One region of the Kitasatospora sp. NPDC054768 genome, then DNA from elsewhere that is predicted to be linked to it. Evidence: riboswitches for the same ligand, from Rfam matches in the RefSeq annotation. Region 1 holds a riboswitch; the other holds the start of a gene.
What was found. Region 1 has a riboswitch for thiamine pyrophosphate ahead of thiO (glycine oxidase ThiO). Riboswitches for the same ligand answer to the same signal wherever they lie in the genome.

Region 1 (7,529 bases):
GCCGGTGCCGGGCCGGAACTGGTCGAGGCCTACGGGGCGTTCGGGTTGCCGCTGGGCGAGGCCTTCCAGCTGCGCGACGACCTGCTCGGCGTCTTCGGGGACCCGGCCGTCACCGGCAAGCCGGCCGGGGACGACCTGCGCGAGGGCAAGCGCACCCTGCTGGTCGCGCACGCGATGCGGGGCCTGCCGGCCGCCGACGCCCGGCACCTGGACGAGCGGCTCGGCGCGCCGGACCTGGCGGCCCCGGAGGTCGCCGAGCTGCGCGCGCTGGTCGCCCGCAGCGGCGCGCCCGAGCTGGTGGAGCACCGGATCGAGGAGCTGATGCGGCAGTCGCTGGCCGCGCTGGAGGCCGCTCCGCTCGCCGACGACCGGGCCCGTACGGTGCTGCTGGCCCTGGCCGAGGCCGCCACCGTCCGCAAGTACTGACGGACGGCGACGGCCCCGGGGGCCTGCGGGCCCCCGGATCCCGCTGATCCGGGCCGGTCAGAGCGCGGCGCGCACCCGGCGGGACAGCTCGGCGGCGGCCGCCCGCGGATCCGCCGCGGCGGTGACGGCCCGCACCACGACGATCCTGCGGGCACCGGCGGCCAGCACCTCGTCCAGGTTGCCGAGGTCGATCCCGCCGATCGCGAACCACGGCCGGTCGGTGTCCTGCTTCGCCGCGTACGAGACCAGGCCGAGGCCCGGGGCCGGGCGGCCCGGCTTGGTCGGGGTCGGCCAGACCGGGCCGGTGCAGAAGTAGTCCGTACCGGGTTCGGCGATCGCCGCGTCCACCTCGGACTCGGCGTGGCAGGAACGGCCGATCAGCACGTCCTCGCCGAGGATCGCCCTGGCGGCCTGCACCGGCAGGTCGTCCTGGCCGAGGTGCAGGACGTCCGGCCGGGCCGCGTGGGCGACGTCGGCACGGTCGTTGACGGCCAGCAGCTTGCCGTGCCGGCGGCAGGCGTCGGCGAAGACCTCCAGGGCCTCCAGCTCCTGCTTGGCCTCCAGGCCCTTGTCCCGCAGCTGGACGATGTCCACCCCGCCCGCCAGCGCCGCGTCCAGGAACTCGGCGAGGTCGCCCTGCTCCCGGCGGGCGTCGGTGCACAGGTAGAGCCGGGCGTCGGCCAGCCGGGTACGCAGCGTGTCCGCCGCCATCAGATCAGCATCGCCTGGGCGCGGCGCTTCACCTCGGTGCCGCGGTTCTCCCGCAGCGCCTGGATCGGGCTACCGGGCAGCGACGGGTCCTCGGTGAAGAGCCACTCCAGGATCTCCACGTCGTTGTACCCGCAGTCCCGCAGGACGGTCAGGGTGCCGGACAGGTGCTTGACCAGGCCCGGGCCGTCGATGAACGCCGCCGGGACCTGCAGCGACTTGTTCGGCCCGCGCCGGACGGCGATCAGGCCGCCGTTCTTGACCAGGTCACGTACCTCGGTGACCCGGACCCCCCACTGCTCCGAGATGTCGGGCAGGTACATCCAGTCGGTGACCAGGGCTTCAATCTTGCTTTCGATCTCACTCACGCCACCAGACTGCCACCTCCGCGGCCCACCGCGCACCAGGCACTACCCCGCGACGGCCGACTTCAGCGGCACCGCCGGGTCGCCCGCCCGGGCCGGATCCAGGGCCGTACCGCGCTCGATCAGCCTCCGCCCCTGGGTGAGGTCGCGCGGCCGGTCCACGGCCAGCAACGCGCTCGGCACGCCGTCGCGCAGCCAGAGCACCGACCAGTCGCCGTCCCTCGGGGAGCCGCGCCACAGCAGCTCGTCGCCCTCGGCGTGCCGGCCGGCGTACTGGACCATCCGGCCGAACTGCTCGGACCAGAAGTACGGCACCGGGTCGTAGGCCGGCGCGTCCGCGCCCAGGACGGCTGCGGCCACCGCCTCGCCGGACTGCAGGGCGTGGTCCCAGTGCTGGACGGCCAGCCGGGCCCCGGCCCGGGCCGAGGGGTAGCTGACGCAGTCGCCGGCCGCGAACACCCCGGGCACCGAGGTGCGCAGCCGCCCGTCCACCACGACGGCGCCGGCCGCGTCCAGCTCGACCCCGGATCCGGCCAGCCAGCCGGTCGCGGGGCGGGCCCCGATGCCGACCACCACCTCGTCGGCGGGCAGGTGCGAGCCGTCCGCCAGCAGCACCGCGCCGGGCTGGACGGCGGCCACGCCGACCCCGCAGCGCAGGTCGACCCCGGCCCCGGCGTACCAGGCGGCCATCGCCGAGCCGACCTCGGTCGGCAGCGCGCCGGGCAGCGGCGCCGGGCCGGCCTCGACCACGGTCACCTCGCAGCCCGCCGCGCGGGCCGCGGTGGACACCTCGGCGCCGATCCAGCCCGCGCCGACCAGCACCAGCCGCAGCCCGGGGCGCAGCAGCGCGCGCAGCGCCAGGGCGTCGTCCAGGGTGTGCAGCAGGTGCGCGCGCTCGGCGCCGGGCAGGGCCCGCGGGACGGCGCCGGTGGCGATCACCAGCGAGCCGTACGGGAGGTCGCCGCCGTCGGTGTGCAGCACGCCGGGGGTCAGGCCGGTGGCCCGGCGGCCGGTGAGCAGCTCGATGCCGAGCGGCCCGTAGTCGATGTCCAGGGCGGTGGAGTCGGCCTTGCCGAGCAGCACGTCCTTGGAGAGCGGCGGCCGGTCGTACGGCGCGTGCGGCTCCTCGCCGACCAGCACGATCGGCCCCTGCCGGCCGCCCTGCCGCAGCTTGAGGGCGCACTGCGCCCCGGCCAGCCCGGCTCCGACGACGACCACCTGATCCGTTCCGCTCAGCTCTGCCACGCCCGTCACTGTACTCAGCGCGACGCGGCGGCCTGCGGGCCGTCCGCCCGCTGTACGGGCCTTCGGCCGGGCCGACCCCCGGCGTTAAGGTGGGGGCACCACACGGGAGCCCGGCGCACCGGGCTGAGAGGCGGGCTGGCACGGCCTGCGACCGTCCGAACCTGATCCGGGTCATACCGGCGAAGGGAGAAGAGCAGCTTTGTCACGCTTGCCATCAGGCGCCCACGCCGACGTGCTGGTGATCGGCGGGGGCGTCATCGGCCTCGCCGTCGCCTGGCGCGCCGCGCAGCGCGGGCTGCGGAACGTGATCGTGGTCGACCCCTCCCCCGGCGGCGGGGCCGCCGGGGTCGCGGCCGGGATGCTCGCCCCGGTCACCGAGCTGCAGTACGGCGAGGAGCCGCTGCTCCGCCTCGGGATGGCCTCGAACGAGCGGTACGCGGCCTTCGCCGCCGAGCTCTCCGAGGCGAGCGGCGGCCGGGACACCGGCTACCGCCGCTGCGGCACCGTCGCCGTGGCGCTGGACTCCGACGACCGCGAGGAACTGCGCGAGCTGCACGCCTTCCACCAGCGGCTCGGTCTGGACTCGACCTGGCTGACCGGCCGGGAGGCCCGCAGGCTGGAGCCGATGCTCGCCCCCGGCGTGCGCGGCGGCCTGCACGTCGCGGACGACCACCAGGTGGACCCCCGGCGCCTGCTCACCGCCCTGGCCGCCGCCTGCGAGAACGCGAACGTCCTGCTGCACCGCGCCGAGGCCGTCGAGCTGCTGGTCGAGGGCGGCCGCGCGACCGGCGCCCGGCTCTCGACCGGGGAACGGGTGGGCGCCGGGCAGGTCGTCCTCGCCGCCGGCCCGCACAGCCACCGGCTGCCCGGCCTGCCCGACGGTGTGCTGCCCGCGATCCGCCCGGTGAAGGGGCAGGTGCTGCGGCTGCACGTCCCGGACGCCTACCACCCGTTCCTGTCCCGCAACGTCCGCGCCGTCGTCCGCGGCCGGCACCTGTACCTGGTGCCCCGGGAGAACGGCGAGCTGGTGGTCGGCGCGACCACCGAGGAGCAGGGCTACGACACCACCGTCACCGCCGGCGGGGTGTACGAACTCCTGCGCGACGCCCACGAGTTGGTCCCGGGAATCACCGAACTCCCGCTGCTGGAGACCTCCGCCGGGCTGCGCCCCGGATCGCCGGACAACGCCCCGCTGCTCGGCCCGACGTCACTGCCCGGGCTGGTCGCCGCCACCGGCCACTACCGCAACGGCGTGCTGCTCACCCCGGTGACCGCCGACCTGGTCTCCGAGTACCTGGCCACCGGTGAAGTCCCCGAAACGGCAAGGCCGTTCACGCCCCTGCGCTTCTCCCCCGAACCCCCCGCTGCGAAGGCCTCCGCATGACCGAGATCGCCCCGAACGAGATCACCCCGAACGAGATCGCCCTGACCGTCAACGGCGAGCCCCGCCGGGTGTCCGCCACGACCACCCTCGCCGAGGTGGTGGCCGCCGTCAGCGCCGCCAACACCGGTGTCGCCGCCGCGCTCAACGAGGCCGTGGTGCCCCGCGGTTCGTGGCCCGGGACGGCGCTGGCCGGCGGCGACCGGATCGAGATCCTCACCGCCGTGCAGGGAGGCTGAACCATGGCCGACGACCTTCTGACCATCGCCGGGACGGCCTTCTCCTCCCGGCTGATCATGGGTACCGGGGGCGCCCCCAGCCTGGCGGTCCTGGAGCGCGCGCTGCTCGCCTCCGGCACCGAGCTGACCACCGTCGCCATGCGCCGGGTCGACGCCACCACCCAGGGCTCCGTGCTCGACGTGCTGACCCGCAACGGCATCCGGGTGCTGCCCAACACGGCCGGCTGCTTCACCGCCGGCGAGGCCGTGCTGACCGCCCGACTGGCCCGCGAGGCGCTCGGCACCGACTGGGTCAAGCTGGAGGTGATCGCCGACGAGCGCACCCTGCTGCCCGACCCGATCGAGCTGCTGGACGCCGCCGAGACGCTGGTCGACGACGGCTTCACCGTCCTGCCGTACACCAACGACGACCCGGTGCTGGCCCGCAAGCTGGAGGACGTCGGCTGCGCGGCCATCATGCCGCTGGGCTCGCCGATCGGTTCGGGCCTGGGCATCCGCAACCCGCACAACTTCCAGCTGATCGTGGAGGGTGCGGGCGTCCCGGTGATCCTGGACGCGGGCGCCGGCACCGCCTCCGACGTGGCGCTGGCGATGGAGCTGGGCTGCGCCGCGGTGATGCTCGCCTCCGCGGTGACCAGGGCTCAGGACCCGGTGCTGATGGCCGAGGCGATGCGGCACGCCGCCGAGGCGGGCCGGCTCGCCCACCGGGCCGGCCGGATCCCGCGCCGCTTCCACGCCGAGGCCTCCTCCGCGATGGCCGGCCGGGCCGACCTGGACAGCCGCGAGCGCCCCGCGTTCTGAACCGTCGCGCATGTCACAAGCCGGTCCCGGAGGCGGTGTCCTCCGGGACCGGCCGTCCCGGGCGGCTCTAGACTCTCCGAGTGGACATGGCACTGCACGACCCCTTGATCGGCGCCCTGCTCGACAACCGGTACCGGGTCGAGCAGCGCGTCGCGACCGGCGGGATGTCCACCGTCTACAAGGGCACCGACACCCGTCTGGACCGCGTGGTCGCACTCAAGGTGATGCACCCTTCGCTGGCCGGCGACGCGGGTTTCACCGCCCGCTTCATCCGCGAGGCCAAGGCCGTCGCCAAGCTCACCCACCCCAACGTGGTCACCGTCTTCGACCAGGGCGCGGACGGCGGTCACGTCTTCCTCGCCATGGAGTACGTGCCCGGCCGCACCCTGCGCGACCTGCTGCGCGACCGCGGCGCGCTGTCCGTCCGGGCCGCTCTGGACGTGCTGGAGCCTGTGCTGGCCGCGCTCGGCGCCGCCCACCGGGCCGGGCTGGTCCACCGCGACGTCAAGCCCGAGAACGTGCTGATCACCGACGGCGGCCTGGTCAAGGTCGCCGACTTCGGCCTGGTCCGGGTGCTCGGCACCGCCGACGGCGCGCCCACCTCGACCACCACCGCCACCGGCGGCACGGTCATGGGCACCGTCTCCTACCTGGCCCCCGAGCAGATCCGCCCGGACGCCCCGACCGACCAGCGGGTGGACGTCTACGCGGCCGGCATCCTGCTGTACGAGATGCTCACCGGCCGCCGCCCGCACACCGGCGACAATCCCGTCCAGGTCATGTACAAGCACCTGCACGAGGACGTCCCGGCCCCCTCCCTGGTCGCCCCCGCCGTCGGCCCCGAACTGGACGCGATAGTGGCCGGCGCCTGCGCCCGGTCCGCCGACGCGCGCCCGTACGACGCGGTCGAGCTGCTCGCCGCCCTCCAGCGGGTGCGCCGCACCCTCACCCCGGCCGAGCTGGACGCCGAGCCGCCGGCCTCCACCCGGCCCGGCCCGCGCTACCCGACCACCGAGCCGACCTCGGTGGTCCAGCCGCTGCCGCGGCCCGCCGACGCCCCGCCGACCGAGCGCACCAGCGTGCTGGACATGCCGCCGGAGCTGATGGACGAGCTGCTCGCCGAGCCCCGCCCGTACGACGAGCCGACCCCGGTGCAGCGGCGCCGGCCGGCCACGCCGCGCCGCCGTCTCCCCCGTGGGCCGCTGATCTGGACGGCCGCGGTGGCCGCCCTGGTCCTGGCGATCGGCGGCGCCACCTACGGGATCTCCGAGGGGCTGTACGGCGCGGTGCCGGGCGTGCTCGGCAAGGACCGGGCCGAGGCGCAGCGGGTCCTGGACAAGGAGGGCCTGCACGGCAGGTTCGTCGAGGTGTTCAGCGAGTCCGTGCCGTCCGGGCAGGTGATCTCCGTGGATCCGGGGGTGGGTGCGCGCACCCGCAAGAGCGACAGCGTCACCGTCACCGTCTCCCGGGGCCCCAAGCGGATCGCGGTGCCGGACCTCGCCGGCAAGAGCTCCGCCGACGCCGCCTCGGCCCTGGCCGGCGCCCAGCTGACCAGGGGCGGTGTGACCGAGACCTACGACGACACCGTGCCCGAGGGCTCGGTGATCAGCAGCTCGCCGGCGGCCGGGCAGCTGCTGCAGGAGAACTCCGCGGTCTCGCTGGTGGTCAGCAAGGGCATGGTGCCGGTCCCGAACGTCACGGGGATGGGCAAGGACGAGGCGCAGAAGGCGCTCCAGGCGGCGGGCTTCACCATGCAGACCAGCGGCTGGGACGTGTTCGGCGCGGTCACCTCCTCCGGCCAGAGCCCGGCGGCGGGCGAGCGGCGCCCGCAGCGCAGCGTGGTGACGGTCAAGTTCTCGCTGTTCTAGGGCGCGTCCGACCCGCTCGGCCGCCGCGAGGGGTTCAGCGCAGCGGCCCGTCGCCGGGCTCCTCCTGGTAGGAGTAGCGCTGCTCGCGCCAGGGGTCGGCGAGGTTGTGGTAGCCGCGCTCCTCCCAGAAGCCGCGCCGGTCGGCCCGCATGTACTCCACCGCGCGCACCCACTTGGGGCCCTTCCAGGCGTACAGCCGCGGCACCACCAGCCGCACCGGGAAGCCGTGCTCGGCGGTGAGCGCCTCGCCGTTGCGGTGGGTGGCGAGCAGGGTGCGGGGGTCGGCGAAGTCGGCCAGCCGCAGGTTGGCGCTGTAGCCGTACTCGGCCCAGACCATGACGTGGGTGACGCCCGGTGCCGGGGGCACCAGGTCGAGCACGGCGGCGGCCGACACGCCCGTCCATTCGTTGCCGAGCACCGAGAACTTGGTCACGCAGTGCATGTCCCCGACGACGGTGGTGCGCGGGAGGGCGCAGAAGGCCTCGAAGTCCCAGCT
Region 2 (7,529 bases), on a different contig from region 1:
CCGGACGCAAGTGACCGGACGCAAGTGACCGGACGGAGCGACCGGACGGAGCGACCGGTTCGGGGCGACCGGATCGGGCGGGTGCGGCCCCGGACGCGCCGGCGGATCACCGGCCGAGCTGCGCCAGCACCTCCGCGGGCCGGTTGGTGATGATCGCGGACACCCCGAGCTCCAGGCAGAGCTCGACGTCGGCCGGCTCGTCCACCGTCCACACGTGCACCTCGTGCCCCAGCTCGCGCAGCCTGGTCACCAGGTGCGGGCGGGCCCGCACCAGCTCGATGCCCGGGCCGGCGATCCGCGCCCCGCCCGGCAGCGGCGAACCCTCGCGCAGCCGGCCGAGCAGCGGCAGGGTCCGCTCGAACAGGAACACCCGCCGGTACTGCGGCGCGGCGGCGGCCACCCGGTTCAGCGCGATCGAGGAGAAGCTCATGATCCGGGCGGACGGGCGGTCGCCGCCCCGGGTCGCGCCGATCCCGAACCGCTCCAGCGTCCGCAGCAGCTCGGCCTCCACCCGGCCGCGGAAACGCACCGGGTGCTTGGTCTCGATCGCCAGGTCCACCGGGCGGCCGCACTCCACCACCAGCTCCAGCAGCCGCTCCAGCCGCAGCACGCCGCGCAGCTCCGGGTCGACGCTGGGGCGGCCGGTCTTCCAGGCGCCGAAGTCGTAGTCCTCCAGCTCGGCGAGGGTCATCGCCGAGACGGTGCCCCGGCCGTTGGAGACCCGGCCGATCCGGCGGTCGTGCACGCAGACCAGCGCGCCGTCGGCGGTGACCCGGACATCGCACTCCAGCGCGTCGGCGCCCTCGTCGAGCGCGCGCCGGTAGGCCGCGAGGGTGTGCTCGGGCAGGGCGTGGGAGGAACCGCGGTGGGCGATCACCTGGACGGACGGCACGGTGCGCGCCGCCGGCGAGGACAGGTCTGGGCTGGTCACAGGCCCAACGATAGGCGGCACAGGTGAAGCGCGGACAAAGACGGCCCCAACCTGTGGGGCCGTCTTCCTGCCCGCGGAGCCGTCCCGGCCGGGCCCGCGGGGCCGGGCCGCCCCCGCTTCGCCCGGTGCGGGCGGCCCGCTCAGTGCCGGTCGGCGCGGCGGGAGAGCGGGGTGAGCGCCCAGGTGACCAGGGCGGGCACCAGGAAGGCGAACAGCGAGGCGGAGGTCCACTCCTGCGGGGTGAAGTGCAGCGACTCCTGGGCCGAGGTCCAGAAGTCCGTCCACCAGCCGGCCACCTTGGTCGGCGCGATGAACTGGTAGACCGCGAAGCCCAGGGCCCACGGCAGCAGCATCGGCCAGCGGGACGGCGCGTCGGCGGAGAGGTTCCAGCCGCGCCGCCCGGCGCCGAGGAAGTAGTCCACCACGAGCACCGCCAGCAGCGGCACGAACACCGAGCCGATCAGCCCGAGGAAGCCGTAGTAGGTGTCGGTGAACTCGTCGATCCGCAGCGCCAGCACGGTGGTCAGCGCGCCGATCGCGCCGGAGAGCACCCGGCGGTCCACCTTCGGCAGCAGGTTCTGCACCGACATCGCCGTCGAGTACACGTTGGCGAAGGACTGGTCCGTCTCGCGCAGCACCAGCACCAGCAGGAACAGCCAGCCGGCCCAGACCCCGAGGAAGGAGTCGAAGATCCGGTTCGGATCGCCGTCCGACTGCAGCAGCGCCATCAGGCCGAGCACGTAGCACCAGACCTGGGCGATCGTGTAGCCGGAGAAGCTGCCCCAGAACGCCGAGCGCGGGGTGCGCGAGTGCCGGGTGTAGTCGGCGGCCAGCGGGACGAAGGAGACCGACACCGCGATCATCGCGTCGGTGGCGCCCAGGAAGCCGTGCCAGTTGCCCGCCCCCGGGTCCGGCACGCCCTGGCGGCCCAGCTGGACGGTGAAGTACACCATCGCCACCGCGACCGCCCCGGCCACGAAGCGGCGCAGCACCGCGATCGAGCCCAGCGGCCAGATGGTCAGCGCCGTGGTCAGCGCGCCCGCGAGCAGGACGAACAGCCAGCGGTAGCCGGTGGTGTGCGCGACGGTCTGCGCGCCCGCCGAGATGGTCAGCAGCTCGAACACGCCCCAGCCGATGCACTGCACGATGTTCAGCACCGTCGGCAGGTACGACAGCCGGGTGCCGAACAGACCGCGCAGGTTCGCCATCGCGGGGGCGCCGGTGCGGGCGCCGATCAGCGAGGCCACGCCGAGCATCGCGGTGCCGACCGCCGTACCGACCGTGATCGCGGTCACCGCGGCGACCAGCGACAGCTCGCTGCCGGGGGCGCCGAGCACGGTGGCGGCGGTGGAGAAGCCGATCAGGCTGACGCCCAGGTTCATCCAGAGCGCGAAGTGGTCCCGGAAGCGCAGCGTGCGCGGCGGCTCGGTGTCCAGCACCAGGGGCGCTTCGACGTGCTCGGGGCGCTCCAGGACGGCGGTCGCGCCCGCGGCGGAGGCGTCCGCACCGGGGGCGGGAACGTTCGCGCCCGAAGAAGAGGATGGCGAAGCAGGCGGCATGGCCGATACTCCCTACGCCGGCATTACCCGGACAGGTTCCGGCGGTCAGCGCCCCCTCGACCGTCCGTCACTCGTGTGGCGTACGGTCGACATGCGCACTCTCAGCCTGGTGGGTCCAAGCTCCCGCGTGTCAGTTTGGAGCGACAGGCTAACCGGCACGGGGGCGAACGCCCAAGGCCGAGGGTGTGCGGTCCGCATCGCGGGACGCCCGGCGGGGGAGGGGAGCCTCGGCCGTCGGTGCCGGTGCCGGCGTGGGTGCCGGCGTGGGTGTCGGAGCCGGTGTTCGGTGCCGGCGTCGGGTGTCGGCGTCTGCGTCGGCTAAGGATTCTTATGAGTTCTTCAGAGGGGTCCTTACGGCAATCGAATCGACAGTGCGAAAAACTATGGTCCTTGGTTCTGCCAGCTATGGAGGTCGTCCGTGAGCACCGAGCGCGAGGTTGGGCCCGCCGGGCCGCAGGGGGAGCAGCCCGCCGGGCAGGGGGCGGCCGAGTCCGCTTCCGAAGGCCCCGCTCAGGGCGGGCACCAGCCGACCATGGCCTTCCGGCGGGTGCCCGAGCCGGAGTCGGGCGCCGTCGAGGCCGCCCCCGTCGAGGCGGCACCGCCCGTCGACGCCGTCGCGGCCGAGGGTGTCCCGGCCGAGGGCGGGCACAAGCCCACCGTCGCCTTCACCAAGGTGCCCGCACCGGAGGCCCCCGCGGCTCCCGCGGCCCCCGCGGCCCCCGCGGCCCCCGCGTCCCCTGCGGCGCCCGCCGCCGAGCAGCCGGCCGTCGACCCGGTCACCGGCTACATCGACGCGCCGCCGCCGGTCCTGCCGCCCGCCCCGCAGGCTCCGGTGGCCCCGCTCGCCGCGCCCGCCCCGGCCGCGGCCCCCGCCGCCCCGGCGCTGCCGCCGGTCGACAACCCGTACGCCACCCCGACCCACGGCGTCCCGGCGGCCGGCGCGCACGAGGGCTACGGCGCCGCTCCGGCCGCCCCCGGCGCGCACGAGGGCTACGGCGCCGCCCCCGCCGCGCACGGCCACCACCCCTTCGGGGCCGGTCAGCCGCTCGGCGGCTGGGGCCCCGCCCACGACTCCACCTCCGGCGGCGCGGGCTACCCCGGCGGCCCGGCGGGCCCGCTCGGCTACCCGGCGGACCACCCCGGCGGTCCGGTCGGCCCCGGCGGCCCGCGCAAGAAGCGCGGCGGCCTGGTCGCCCTGATCGCGGCCGTCGCGCTGGTCGCCGGTGTGGCCGGCGGCGTGCTCGGCGTGACCGTCACCGACAATGCCGACAAGCGCAGCTCCGCGAACGACCACCGCAGCACCACCGTGCAGGCCAGCGACACCCAGAAGAACGAGCCCGCCCCCGGCTCGATCGCCGCCATCGCGCAGAAGGCGCTGCCCAGCGTCGTCACCATCAAGGCGCAGGGCAACGGCGAGTCGGGCACCGGCACCGGCTTCGTCTTCGACACCGAGGGCCACATCCTCACCAACAACCACGTGGTCGCGCCGACCCTCAACGGCGGCAAACTGACCGTCAAGTTCGCCGACGGCAGCTCCTACAGCGCCTCCGTGCTGGGCCACGCCGAGGGCTACGACGTCGCCGTGGTCAAGATCGACAACCCGCCGAAGAGCAAGCTGACCCCGCTGCCGCTGGCCGACTCCGACAAGGTCAACGTCGGTGACGCCACCGTCGCGATCGGTGCGCCGTACGGCCTGGAGTCCACCGTCACCAGCGGCATCATCAGCGCCAAGGACCGCCCGGTGGCCTCCGGCGACGACACCGGCTCGCAGGCCTCGTACATGAACGCCCTGCAGACCGACGCCTCGATCAACCCCGGCAACTCCGGCGGCCCGCTGCTCGACTCCGGCGGCGCGGTGATCGGCATCAACTCGGCGATCCAGTCCAACGCCTCCGCCAACGGCCGGGCCGGCAGCATCGGCCTGGGCTTCGCCATCCCGATCAACCAGGCCAAGTGGGTCGCGGACACCCTGATCAAGACCGGCAAGCCGGTCTACGCCAAGCTCGACGTGCTGCGCAACGACGACTACAAGGGCGACGGCGCGCAGATCCAGACCAAGGACATCCAGGGCCAGCCGGCCGTCACCCCCGGCGGCGCGGCCGACAAGGCCGGCCTCAAGCCGGGGGACGTCATCACCAAGCTCGGCGGCGTGCCGATCGACAACGGCCCGGCCCTGGTCAGCCGGATCTGGACGCACAAGCCCGGCGAGACCGTCGACGTCGAGTACACCCGCAACGGCCAGACCTTCAACACCAAGGTCACCCTCGGTCAGCGCGAGGGCGACCAGTCGTGACCCCCGCCCGCACCGAAACGTGTGCGCCGAACCCCGCCGGACCCGTTAGGCTGACCTCCGCCTGGAGAGCTGCCCGAGCGGCCTAAGGGAACAGTCTTGAAAACTGTCGTGCGGTGACCCCGTACCGTGGGTTCGAATCCCACGCTCTCCGCCGGTAGGAGAACCACCTGCTCAGGGCGGGTGCCGAGTTCGCTCGGCACCCGCCCTCGGTGTTTCCCGGACGGCCGGGTTGACCCTGACACGGTGGCAGGGGATGGAGTGGGCGCATCATGTTGAACATCGGAGACTTCGCCAGCCACGGCCGGGTGTCGGTACGGATGCTGCGCCACTACGACGCGATCGGGCTGCTGCGGCCCGCCCGGGTGGACCCGGTCAGCGGGTACCGCTCCTACGAGGCGTCCCAACTGGCCCGGCTCAACCGGGTGATCGCGCTCAAGGAGCTCGGCTTCACCCTGCAGCAGGTGCGCGCCGTCCTGGACGAGCAGGTGGACGCGGCCGAACTGCGCGGCATGCTGCGGCTGCGGCGGGCCCAGCTCGCCGAGGCGATCGCCGCCGACGAGCTGCGGCTGGCCCGGGTGGAGGCGAGGCTCCGGACGATCGAGAGCGAGGGGACCATGTCCGCACACGATGTCGTGGTGAAGCGGGTGCCGTCCGTCCGGGTGGCCCAACTGGCCGGTGCGGCCACGAGTTACGAGCCGGAGGACATCGGCCCGGTGATCGGGCCGCTGTTCGCCGAACTGTGCCGGAGGCTGGCCGCGGCCGGGGTCGAGGCGGCCGGCCCGTCCGTCGCCCGCTACCAGGACGCGCCGGAGGGCAACGGCTCGGTGCTGGTCCTGGTGGCCGTCCCGGTGGGCCCGTCGGTGCGGCCGGGTGAGCACGACTTCGAGGTGCTCGACCTGCCGCCGATCGAGGAGGCGGCGACGATCGTGCACCGCGGTCCGATGGACGACGTGCTGGGCACCGGCCAGGAACTGGCCCGCTTCATCGAGGAGAACGGCTACCGCTCGGCCGGCTACGCCCGGGAGCTGTACCTGGAGTGCCCGGAGGACCGGGCCGGGTGGGTCACCGAGCTGCAGGAGCCGGTGGTCCGGCGGTAGCCGCGCTTGCCCTCGACCGGGTCGAGGGCCCTAGCGTCGCCCGGCATGACCACTGCCACTGCCACTGCCACTGCCACTGCCACTGTCGCTCCGCGGGCCGCGCTGCCGCGGAGGTACCTGCTCTGGCTGGCCGGTGTCCAGGCCGGACTGCTGGGTGACGCCGCGCTGTACTTCGCCCTCGGCTGGGCCGCCTCCGCGCACGGCGGCGGCGCGGCCGGGCTGGTCCTGACGGCGATCACGGTGCCGCGCACCGCGCTGGTCCTGCTGGGCGGCGCGGTCGCGGACCGCTTCGGCGCCCGGCGGGTGATGCTCGCCGGGGACACGGTGATGCTGGTCGCGACCGGTGTGCTGGCCCTGGTGGCGGCCTCCTGGGGGACGCCGCTGTGGCTGCTGGTCGCGGCGGCGGCCGTGATCGGGACGGTCGACGCCTTCCACCTCCCGGCCGGCGGTTCGATGCCCCGCCGGCTGGTGCCCGCGGACCGGCTGCCCCGGGCGCTCGCCCTGCGGCAGGCCGGCGGGCAGAGCGCCGTCCTGCTCGGCGCACCGCTGGGCGGCCTGCTGGTCGCGGCCGGCGGGCTGTCCGGCGCGGCGCTGGCGGACGCGGCGAGTTTCGGGGTCGTGCTGCTGGTTCTGCTGCGGGTGCGGCCCCCGGAGGACGGGCCGTCCGGTCCGCGGGCGGGACTGCTCCGCGAGGCGGCGTCCGGCGTCCGGCTCGCCGTGGCCGACCCGCTGCTGCGGGCCGCCCTGCTGGTCACCGGCGCTGCGGCCGGGGCGCTGCTGCCGGTGGTGTCACTGCTCGGTCCGCTGCTCGCCCGGGCGCACGGCTGGGCGGCCGGGACGGCGGGACTGGTGGGCGGCGGCCAGGCGGCCGGGGTGCTGGCGGTGGCCGGCCTGATCGCCCGGCGGGGCACCTTGCCCCGGGCGGGGGTGGGGGCGGCGGCCGGGCTCTGCGCGGCCTCGGTGGGGATCGCGCTGCTGGCGTCGGCCGCGGGGCCGGTGGCGGCGGTGGCCGGCAGCGCGGTGGCGGGCCTCGGCTCGGGGCTGTTCGCCTGCCACCTCGGCCCACTCGTGCTGACCGGCGCGCCGCCGACCCATCTCTCCCGGGTCCAGGCACTGCTGACGCTCGTGCAGAGCCTGGCACTGGTGCTCTCGAACTCCCTGTTGGGCCTGCTCGCGGACGCGGCGGGCGCGGCCCTGCCCACCCTGCTCTGCGCCCTGGCCACCGCCGCCGCCGGGCTCACCGCCCTGGCCACCCCGGCCCTCCGCCGGGCCTGAGTCACCCCGTGTTCCCCTGTCCGTTCGTCTCCTGTTCCCCAACCGCCCCGCGGCCCACTTGCCCGGCCCCGGTCGTCCGGGCAGAGTGCGGAGGTGGAGGCGGGCGGGCGGCGAGTGGAGGCGGCGATGAGTGATCTGACGGACCGACTGGCGCAGGGCCTCCCGGCGGGGGCCGTCGTGGTGGACCCGGACGTGACCGCCGCGTACCGCCACGACATGGCGGGTTTCTGCGCGGCCGGGCAGCCCGCGGTGGTGGTGTTCCCGGAGACGGTCGAGCAGGTGCAGCACGTGCTCCGCACCGCGACCGAGTTGCGCGTGCCGGTGGTGCCGCAGGGGGCCCGGACCGGGCTGTCGGGTGCGGCGAACGCGGTGGA

Region 2: another riboswitch for thiamine pyrophosphate. It lies ahead of ACWGKU_RS19420 (purine-cytosine permease family protein); the one in region 1 lies ahead of thiO (glycine oxidase ThiO).

Annotation. Positions count from the first base shown of each region.
Region 1 covers NZ_JBSHBN010000039.1:8,016-15,544, forward strand. Annotated here, with positions in the region: gene ACWGKU_RS14575 (polyprenyl synthetase family protein) at 1-426, shown strand, start outside; gene thiE (thiamine phosphate synthase) at 484-1,137, opposite strand; gene ACWGKU_RS14585 (Rv2175c family DNA-binding protein) at 1,137-1,502, opposite strand; gene ACWGKU_RS14590 (NAD(P)/FAD-dependent oxidoreductase) at 1,545-2,753, opposite strand; TPP riboswitch at 2,837-2,949, shown strand; gene thiO (glycine oxidase ThiO) at 2,953-4,128, shown strand; gene thiS (sulfur carrier protein ThiS) at 4,125-4,364, shown strand; gene ACWGKU_RS14605 (thiazole synthase) at 4,368-5,165, shown strand; gene pknB (Stk1 family PASTA domain-containing Ser/Thr kinase) at 5,252-7,033, shown strand; gene ACWGKU_RS14615 (sulfite oxidase-like oxidoreductase) at 7,068-7,529, opposite strand, start outside.
Region 2 covers NZ_JBSHBN010000059.1:28,163-35,691, reverse strand. Annotated here, with positions in the region: gene ACWGKU_RS19425 (glycerophosphodiester phosphodiesterase) at 107-931, opposite strand; gene ACWGKU_RS19420 (purine-cytosine permease family protein) at 1,072-2,490, opposite strand; TPP riboswitch at 2,483-2,627, opposite strand; gene ACWGKU_RS19415 (S1C family serine protease) at 2,909-4,783, shown strand; tRNA gene ACWGKU_RS19410 (tRNA-Ser) at 4,847-4,934, shown strand; gene ACWGKU_RS19405 (MerR family transcriptional regulator) at 5,053-5,880, shown strand; gene ACWGKU_RS19400 (MFS transporter) at 5,926-7,155, shown strand; gene ACWGKU_RS19395 (FAD-binding oxidoreductase) at 7,282-7,529, shown strand, end outside.